DNA from 3 places in the Alteromonas sp. W364 genome. Region 2 is predicted to be linked to each of the others. Evidence: predicted binding sites of a transcription regulator. Region 2 holds the regulator's gene; each other region holds the start of a gene.

Region 1 (3,182 bases), on a different contig from region 2:
CCAATTTAAATTAGATTCCAATAACTTTGTCGTTAACTCACAAGGCGACAACTTGTTAGGTTTCCCGGTAAACACTGATGGAACATCAGCGTCAGTTGCTTTGAGTACGACGGTACCAGTGAGAATTCCAGATTCGTCAGGTTCGCCACAACAAACAACAGAAGTTGACGTTCGCTTTAACTTGCCAGCAGGCGACCAAGCTAAGGTGGCTGCAGATTTCGACCCAACAGATCCCTTAACTTATAATGCAGCAACCTCAGTTACTGTATATGACTCATTGGGTGACAGTCATGTTATGACTTATTACTTTATTAAGGACAATGATCCAGGTGTAGTAAACGAATGGTATGTGGCAACAGCAGTCGATGATCAGCTGATTGATGCCGTAAACTCGGATGGTTCAGATTCAGATCCTGCTACTGCGGTCAACACAATCGGTGGTAATACCGGCAATGCAGTAACGACTGCTAAAATACAATTTAGTGAGGGCGGTGATTTCATCGGTATCCAATCTGCCGACGGCCTGCCACAGCCAGATTCTAAATTCAGAACAGAAGCGCTAGGTCCAACGATACTTAGTAACGGTTCCGATCCAAACCAACAAATCACTATCGATTTTAACTTGGATAGAAACAGTGCGACACCAAATGAGCCAACACAGTTTGCGTCTGCATTTGAAGTAACCTCACTTGAACAAGATGGTTTGCCAGTAGGGCGATTAACCGGTATTGATATTGGTGCAGATGGTCTAGTGAGAGCAACGTTCTCTAATGGTACTTCTGAACCTATCGTAAGAGTTGCACTTGTGCGCTTCTCTAACGAACAAGGCTTAACACAACAATCGGGTACGCAATGGAAAGAAAGTATTCTTTCTGGTGAGGCTCTAGCTGGCGAGGCTACAACAGGTACTTACGGTGACATTAATTCGTCAGCACTTGAGCAAGCTAACGTGAACTTAACCACTGAGCTAATCGATATGATTATTGCTCAACGGAACTTCCAAGCAAACTCAAGAGCACTTGAAGTAAACAACCAGTTGAACCAGACAATTCTGAATATTCGATAATACCGAATAAATTAAAAAAAGCGGCAATTGCCGCTTTTTTTTGTGCCTCCAAATAAACCGTAGCCTAAGCACACTAACAGCCGTCAGCCGTTGCCCGAATAAAAGCCGCGTGCGACATTTTGTAAAGAGTGCGGTAGCTAAACCAACAGCGGAAAAACCTTAGGGCCTTGAAAGACGCTTCAAGCCCATCCATGGGTCGCTTGGCACTCGACATCCATGTCGAGTGACACTTTCAAGTCCCTAAGATTCATCCGCTTTTTGTTGATTTAGGTACCGCACTTTATAGGTGAAGCGCTCACCTGCAGCTCAAGCACGCTAACAAAAAGCCGTAAGTCTTTGCTCGAATAAAAGTGTCAATCGGCAGGACGCCGATTGTCAAGCGTCCCAAGGATGGGCTCGCAGCGACTTTTATTCGAGCAAAGGCTGAAGGCTGTTAGTGTGCTTGAACTGCGGATTATCAGCGAGCTTGAGCTACGAGTTAACGTTCGCCTGAAGGCGAGCGCGCGTGTTTGGCATTGTCTTTGCAAACATCTCAGTATTCAATTTTAGTTACGTCAAAAAAGAGTCGAATGCTATGGATAAAATGCTGTATATCGCTGCAAGTGGCGCGAAACAAGACCTTCTTGCGACTTCAGTACGTGCCAACAATTTGGCAAATGCGCAGACCACGGGTTTTAAAGCCCAGCTAGAGCAAGCGAGAGCGATGCCTGCTTACGGCGAAGGTTTGCCTACTCGCGTATTTAGCATGACTGAAAGTCCTAGCAATGATTACGAAAGTGGCCCTTTAATTACCACTGGGCGTCCACTTGATGTGGCAGTTCAAGGCTCAGGCTGGCTGAGCGTGCAAACACCACAGGGCGAAGAGGCCTATACTCGTAGTGGCTCATTAACGATGACGGTGGATGGTGCTTTACAAGACTCAAAAGGTAATTTGGTATTGGGCGAAAATGGTCCGCTATTTTTACCTGTACCCATAACTAATCTCACTATTTCAGGCGATGGCCGCATTTCTGGCCGTTTGCAAGGAGCACCACCGGATCAAATTGACGAAATAGGCCGCTTAAAAATGGTTAACCCTGCATTGGATACCATGAAGCGCCGAAACGATGGTTTATTTGATTTGAAAGAAGGTGGTATTGCCCCTCAGGATATAAACGTTGGTGTTGGTTCGGGCATGCTCGAAGGTTCAAATGTCAATGCGGTTGAAGAGATGGTCAGCATGATTAGCTTACAGCGTCACTATGAGATGCAAGTAAAGCTAATGAAGAAAGCTGACCAAATGGTTACTAGCTCGAATACCTTACTCAGAATTATTTAATTTTTTAAAAAGCGAATTGTTTTTTCGCGGAGGTTGTTATGCACCCAGCATTATGGATAAGTAAAACAGGACTAGATGCAGCACAAACTGATGTATCAGTTGTATCGAATAACTTGGCAAATGCCAGCACCGTAGGTTTCAAGAAGGACCGTGCGGTATTCGAAGACTTGCTCTATCAGAACATTAATCAACCGGGTGGTCGTTCGTCGGCGGATACCGAACTTCCCTCAGGCTTGATGCTTGGCGCAGGTTCTAAGGTCGTTGCGACCCAAAAATCGCATACTCAAGGCAATCTATTAACCACTGACAATGCTTTAGATATCTCTATACAAGGTCGTGGTTTCTTCGAGATTCAGCAACCTGATGGCACCTTAGCGTATACCCGAAATGGTCAGTTCACGCTGAATGACCAAGGTAATATCGTGACACCTGGTGCGGGTTTCGTGCTGCAGCCTGTCGTGACTTTGCCGCCAGATGCGCAGCAAGTGACAATTTCGCAAGACGGTGAAGTGTCTGCGCAATTGCGTGGTCAGGCTGAGCCTCAAGTCTTAGGTCAGCTGAACCTAGCCGATTTCATCAACCCTGTTGGTTTACAACCAATTGGTCAAAACCTTTACGTTGAAACTGCTGTTTCAGGGGCGCCAATTCAAGGTGTTCCAGGTCTTGAAGGGCTGGGAACATTAGCCCAAGGAACCTTGGAAACATCAAACGTGAATGTGACGGAAGAACTAGTGAATCTCATTGAAAGCCAACGTTTGTACGAGATGAACTCTAAAGTGATTTCTTCTGTCGATCAAA
Region 2 (3,182 bases):
GGTAAGAAGTCGACAATTTCAGACACTTCGTTAGCCATTTTGGGAATGTTTCGTACGTCGATGCTAACGGCTACTTTTTCATTCTCATCGGCCAAGGTATGCGTTAGCGTGGGGAGTAAGCTGACCGGAATATTGTCTACGCAGTAGTAGCCCAAGTCTTCTAGGGCGCGCAATGCTATTGATTTGCCTGAACCGGAGCGTCCGCTAATGATGATTAGATTCAATGATGAGCCCCTTATTCTAGGTTTTGGTTATGCTAGCGCTGCGATTATTTGGTCTTTACTTGTGGCTTTTCTAATCGTTTTCACGATTTCTTTATCACTGAGTTTTTGTGCAATAGAAGAAAGTGTCTGAAGATGCTCTTCTGTTTGCTCTGATGGTACTAATAGTGCAAAGAAAATATCAACGGGTCTGTCGTCTATAGCGTCAAAGTCGATAGGTTCTTCACTCGTGACGACAACAGCTACGATATCGTCTATGCCGTCGATACGGCCATGAGGAATGGCAATGCCATTTCCAATACCTGTGCTGCCCATTTTTTCTCGGCTCACTATACTCGCGAGTATATCGCCAAGTGCTAATGATGGGTTTTCTCTGGCCGCAATCTCGCTGATGACTTCGAAAATTCTTTTTTTACTGTGACAATCGACCGCACATTCAGTGCGGTCTAAAGAAATGATATCAGATATGATCATATTAACTCTTAAGCAACTAGTGTCGCTTTAGTTTTTCCTTGTGTTTAATAACCTGTCTGTCTAGTTTATCGATAAGGCCATCAATGGCTGCATACATGTCATTATGCTCGGCATTTGCGTGAACAACGTCACCCTTTAAATGCACAGTAGCTTCTGCTTTTTGGCTCAGCTTTTCGACGTTTAACACCACGTGTACGTTGCTGATATGGTCGAAGTGTCGTTCTAACTTCTCAAACTTAGTATCGACATATGCTCTGAGTGAATCTGTAATATCTACGTGGTGACCTGTTAGATTAATTTGCATAATGTTACGTCCTCTAATGTCGTCTTATAAAAGACTTTTTCTTTGGTTCGACGGGGGAATCGAGAGAGACTCTCGATATTTCGCAATTGTCCGCCGTGCAACTTGAATACCTTGATCAGCTAACAATTGCGCAATCTTGCTATCACTTAATGGCTTGCTAGGTAACTCTGCAGCCACTAACTTCTTAATTAATGCTCTTATCGCAGTAGATGAACACTCTCCTCCAGACTCAGTAGAAACATGGCTAGAGAAAAAGTACTTTAACTCATAAATGCCACGTGGCGTGTGCATATACTTTTGTGTGGTAACTCGAGATATAGTCGATTCGTGCATATCCACCATTTCAGCTACGTCATTTAGTACCATCGGTTTCATCATTTCTGGGCCGTGTTCAAAAAAGCCCATTTGTTGCTGCACAATACAATGAGACACCTTTAGGAGTGTTTCGTTGCGGCTTTCTAAACTTTTGATAAACCATTTCGCCTCTTGTAAATGAGACTTAATAAATTGGGAATCGTTCGAATTTTTTGTACTTTTACTTAAGGCCGCATACTCTTGATTAACCACTAATGGCGGCAGTGAATCATTATTTAATTCAACAACCCAGCGACCGTTTTTCTTGAGCACAGTGACATCTGGAATGACATATTCCGGCTCTTTGGTTGCTATCTCACTCCCAGGACGGGGATTGAGTGTTTGTAGCAGACGCATCACTTCACGCAGTTGGTCTTCTTTCAACTTCGTTTTACGCATTAAAGTGCGGTAGTCTTTACTACTTAGTAAATCACTGTGTTCGCTTAGCAAATGTTTAGTTTCAGCGACCCAAGGTGTGTCGGGAGCAAACTGATTGAGTTGCACCAGCAAGCATTCTTGAGGTGAGCGGGACCCAGAGCCAATAGGGTCAAACATTTGAATGCGTTTTAAAACACATTCCACTTCATCAAGCTCAATCTCTTCGTTTTGTAAGCTATCCAAAATGTCTTCGCAACTGACGGTTAAATAGCCTGATTCGTCGATACTGTCGATAATTGCGATAGCGATAGAACGGTCAATATCAGAGAAGGGCGTTAATTCCATCTGCCAGATTAAGTGGTCTTGGATATTTTCTGAGGTCTCACCTTGAAAGACGTAGTCGTCGTCGGGGCTTGAGCCACCTGTCATCGTTGCTGGTGCAGAAGACGAACTGAGGTATTCTTCCCATGAACTGTCGATCGGTAAATCATCAGTGAGTTGATTGTTTTCTAAGGCGTCATGACTATCGATGTTGTCAGAATTTGCCGAATTGAGGTCGCTAGAATCAGCTTGCTCTCTATCGTTTGCACTATTCTCTTCTGACTGCTTGTCATTATTGTGTTCACTTTCATCAATTTCCAATAAGGGATTTGAGTCAAGCGCTTCTTGGATTTCTTGTTGCAGGTCTAGCGTAGATAACTGTAATAGCTTGATCGCCTGCTGCAACTGAGGCGTCATCGTAAGTTGTTGACTGAATTTTAACTGCAATGAAGGCTTCATTGATGCCCTTGACCTAATGTTAACGGCGAGACGTGCCGAATTCTAAACATGATACGGAATACCTATAAGACAAATTGTTCACCGAGATAAACATCTCGCACTTTTTGGTTACTGAGAACTTCCTCAGCACTGCCTGAGGCGATTAGTTCGCCATGACTTACTATATACGCTTGTTCACAAACATCGAGGGTTTCTCGAACATTGTGGTCAGTTATTAATACACCAATATCACGTTCTTTTAATTGTTGTATTATCTTCTTTATATCATTAACAGAAATTGGGTCAACACCGGCGAAGGGTTCATCGAGCAAAATAAATTTAGGATTTGCTGCTAAAGCTCGCGCGATCTCGACTCTACGCCGCTCCCCGCCTGACAAACTCATCCCAAGATTGTTTCGAATATGATTCACATTAAATTCATCCATTAAATCATCGGCTTGTTGCTCGCGCTGGTCTTTTGTGAGTTCTTTTCTCGTTTGCAAAATAGCCATTAGATTTTCATATACCGTTAGTTTCCGGAAAATCGAAGCTTCTTGCGGTAAATAACCGATACCGTGTCTTGCTCTCTCATGCATGGGCTGAATTGATAAATCTAGCTGATCAATGAAAATTTCACCTTTATCGATAGGTACGAGCCCAACGATCATGTAAAAAGTAGTGGTTTTACCGGC
Region 3 (3,182 bases), on a different contig from region 2:
GATAAGTCGCTCTCTATCGTTTCGGCAACGAGTTGCAGTGAGCCAAACTTACTTTGGTTAAAGCTATTTAAATAAAGCTTAAATGATTTTGATTCAATCAGATTAGGTGAAGTGACAGGGACCTCACAACGCAAGATGGCAACTTGCGGTTTACCCTTTAGGTTGAGCCATGACAATTCGTAGCCATTCCAGATATCGCTTCCATGAAAAGGCAGCTCTGATGGTAATTTAATTGCATCACGGCTCAGTGAACGAGGTACAGCTTGTAGTAAGCTATTATCATATTCTTGTGAGTATGATACTGATTTCCCCAGTGTTAGGTGGTCCAAAGATGTCTCCTATTGGCAGCTTAATTTTATGAGTGTTGTGTACTTAAAATCCGATTCGCTCTGTCTGACAAAAGGTAAATTAGCTTTGTATGACAATATTGTCGGTGTACTTAAGATTACGTGTAATTTATCATAAATGCTCAATATCATTAACTATGGCAACAAAAAACGATGTCTACGAATTCTGCTGATGCACTCATTTCTTCGCTTGAACAATTTCATACTGCTTATATCGACCTAATAGGCAATGGCGATAGTCTAATGATGACAGAGTTTGACAGTGATTGGTTATCTCCTTGTATACAACTCAGTGAAGAATCATTAGAAACAATGGCAAATGGTTCAGAAGTGCCTTGGAAACCGGTGAAAAGAGATGCGAATTTGAATTTAGATAACCTCGCCAGTGCCCTTGAGATAGACATCGATCCTCAACTGTCTGCTCTTTTTTGTCGCTACTTTAGCCACGATTTGCCAGCGAGGGCACAGCGTGGTGATTTAGATATTATTCAAGTTTGGAATGAAGATGACTTTGAACGCTTGCAAAAGAATCTGATTGCCCATGTGTTGATGAAAAGAAGACTCAAGCAAGACGACACTTTGTTCTTTGCCACTACTGATCAGGAAGAATTCATTATTAGCCTAGACGTAAAAACGGGAAATGTCATGCTAGAGCAGGTGGGCAAAGTACCGCAAGAAGTATTGGCACCAGACATTGCTACCTTTATTTCTGGCCTAACACCGCGACCTGTTGTTGCAAGTCTGTAACTTGGTCTTGCAATGTTTCAATTGTTTCGTTTCCTTGCTCAACTTGCGTCGCGAGCTGTTTAACTAACAGCTCAAGCGTTTTTAACCTCTCTGCGGTATCTTTATTAGATGATTGCCCACCTTTGATTTCATTGGTGATCATGACTTTTTTTAGCGAATCTTTGTTTTCTTTCCAGTAACTTAAACCTTTGATTATCAATGGGATAGGTAGGGGAGTTGTTGATTTGGCTTTTATCATACCGACACTCGGTTGCTTTCCTTTTTCACTAAGTTCGATGCAGATATTGACGACCATTTGTATATCAGAATTCATTCTTTGTTTTCCCGGGCGAATAAGCCTTGAATATCATTAAGGAAATAAACCAATTTGTTAGCGAGTTTGACGAATATTTAGGGTAATTAAAAGAGTTTGTTCAGGCTGAATTCATAAAATTTAGCGTAAGCTATTGATGATGTTGGCGATTTACTTGTTGGTCCAATATTTGTTTAAGAGAATTCTATAAAACTAATTAACGTTCAAAATTGAACGTTTTACAAAACAAACTCAAAAGGATGAAAAAATGAAAGCACTTCTTCTTTCAAGCATTATGGCTAGCTCTTTACTTCTTGGCGGATGCGTAATTTCGATAGGCGATGATGAGAGTGGTTATTCTTATGGTTCAAGCTGGGAAAAGCGTGAAGCAAAGAACCGCAACTACATCTCTGAACTAGACTTAGGCGTGTCTAAAGAGCGTATCATTGACACCTTAGGTGCAGCAGACTTTACAGAACTGACCACTAGCAATGGTGAGAAAGTACAAGTTTTATACTATCGAACTCAACGTATACATGATGACAGTATGACCACGAAAGACGAATGTACACCGCTTGTTTTTATTAACGGTGAACTTGTTGGATTTGGTGAATCAGTCGTCCAAAAATACATTTAGGTCCTCGGACCCTTTCCCGCATGATGGCCAATTGGTCATCACACCATGGCTTTGTACATGCAATGCCGATAGAGCGTTTCGCTCTTTTGCCCTCAGCTTCCCTTGCTTGAGGGCTTTTTTCTTTGATGTAGATCGTTTTGCATTCACTTTCTCATCGTATTGTTAAATAAATGTTAGCGTAATTCCCAAAATGTTTTATTGTATAAGTGTCAGCAGACCGAAACGATATAAAGGAATGAAGTATGACAACTGCCGCTTACAAGCCCGAAATAGATGAAATCAGAGCATGTTACCTAGGCGCCGACGACCTAAAAGTAGCTGCGTCGATTCTATACAATGCTTATTTTGACGATCCTCTCTTTAATGACATTTTTGAAGTTGAGAGAGAAGGTTATGAGAATCGCTTACGCTCAGCCATACGCGAAGAGCTGAATGCTTTTTGGGATGGTAAGCAGCCTATGATTGGTTTGTTTGAGCATGGGCGTCTACTCGCTGTTGCATGCTTAATCAGCCCGGATGCTGCTTTTGGAGCTGGCCGTTATTGGCACTGGCGTCTGAAGATGCTACTCACTGCCGGCTTCCTTGGCACTAAGCAAATGATCTCAAAAGAAGAAAAGGTAAGAGAATGCATCCCTGCCAAAGACTATCACATGCTTTCTTTTATTGGTGTTCACCCAGATCATCAAGACATTGGTCTTGGGCATATCTTGATGCGCGGGATTGTTGGTTTGCTTCAAGAAGACAATAAAACAGAAGGCGTTGGCGTATTTGTGACCCTACCTAAATGTCTTTCGTTCTTCGTTGATGGCCAGTTTGAGTTAGTAAAAGAACTAGAAGTGGGCGATATCACTGGCAAAGTGATGTTCCGTAAAAAACTTAAGGGATAAAAGGTGATACTGCTTGTACGACATTTCTTACAAGCGTGTGAGCGAAAGTGCTTTTGTACTACATTCTTTTTCTGCAGCCGAAAAATTAACGCATATAAAACATGGGGTTAAATTTGTCAGTATAAAAAATAAACGACCGGAAATGTAAATATTTTATTTCATCGATAGTAAAAGAAATCCCCCTTGCTAATATAAACCCACCTCAAGGAGACGAGTTCAGGAAGAAATCGTCAAGGTAATGGAAGGTTTCAGGAAGAAGCTCTCAGGATAGG

What was found. The regulator sigma-54, encoded in region 2, starts transcription at its own class of promoters, with help from an activator protein. The targets are predictions, from matches to a motif close to GTTGGCACGNNNNTNGNNT.
Region 1: a site for sigma-54 is predicted at 1,575-1,593, ahead of flgF (flagellar basal-body rod protein FlgF). Genes of this name have one in related genera too.
Region 3: a site for sigma-54 is predicted at 1,564-1,582, ahead of RM556_RS05345 (DUF3192 domain-containing protein). Genes of this name have one in related genera too.

Annotation. Positions count from the first base shown of each region.
Region 1 covers NZ_JAVRID010000004.1:79,364-82,545, forward strand. Annotated here, with positions in the region: gene flgE (flagellar hook protein FlgE) at 1-1,066, shown strand, start outside; gene flgF (flagellar basal-body rod protein FlgF) at 1,641-2,384, shown strand; gene flgG (flagellar basal-body rod protein FlgG) at 2,423-3,182, shown strand, end outside.
Region 2 covers NZ_JAVRID010000006.1:235,580-238,761, reverse strand. Annotated here, with positions in the region: gene rapZ (RNase adapter RapZ) at 1-224, opposite strand, end outside; gene ptsN (PTS IIA-like nitrogen regulatory protein PtsN) at 252-695, opposite strand; gene hpf (ribosome hibernation promoting factor) at 712-999, opposite strand; gene RM556_RS11770 (RNA polymerase factor sigma-54) at 1,024-2,511, opposite strand; gene lptB (LPS export ABC transporter ATP-binding protein) at 2,574-3,182, opposite strand, start outside.
Region 3 covers NZ_JAVRID010000002.1:585,073-588,254, forward strand. Annotated here, with positions in the region: gene queF (NADPH-dependent 7-cyano-7-deazaguanine reductase QueF) at 1-329, opposite strand, end outside; gene syd (SecY-interacting protein) at 501-1,094, shown strand; gene RM556_RS05340 (hypothetical protein) at 1,051-1,407, opposite strand; gene RM556_RS05345 (DUF3192 domain-containing protein) at 1,655-2,023, shown strand; gene RM556_RS05350 (GNAT family N-acetyltransferase) at 2,266-2,910, shown strand.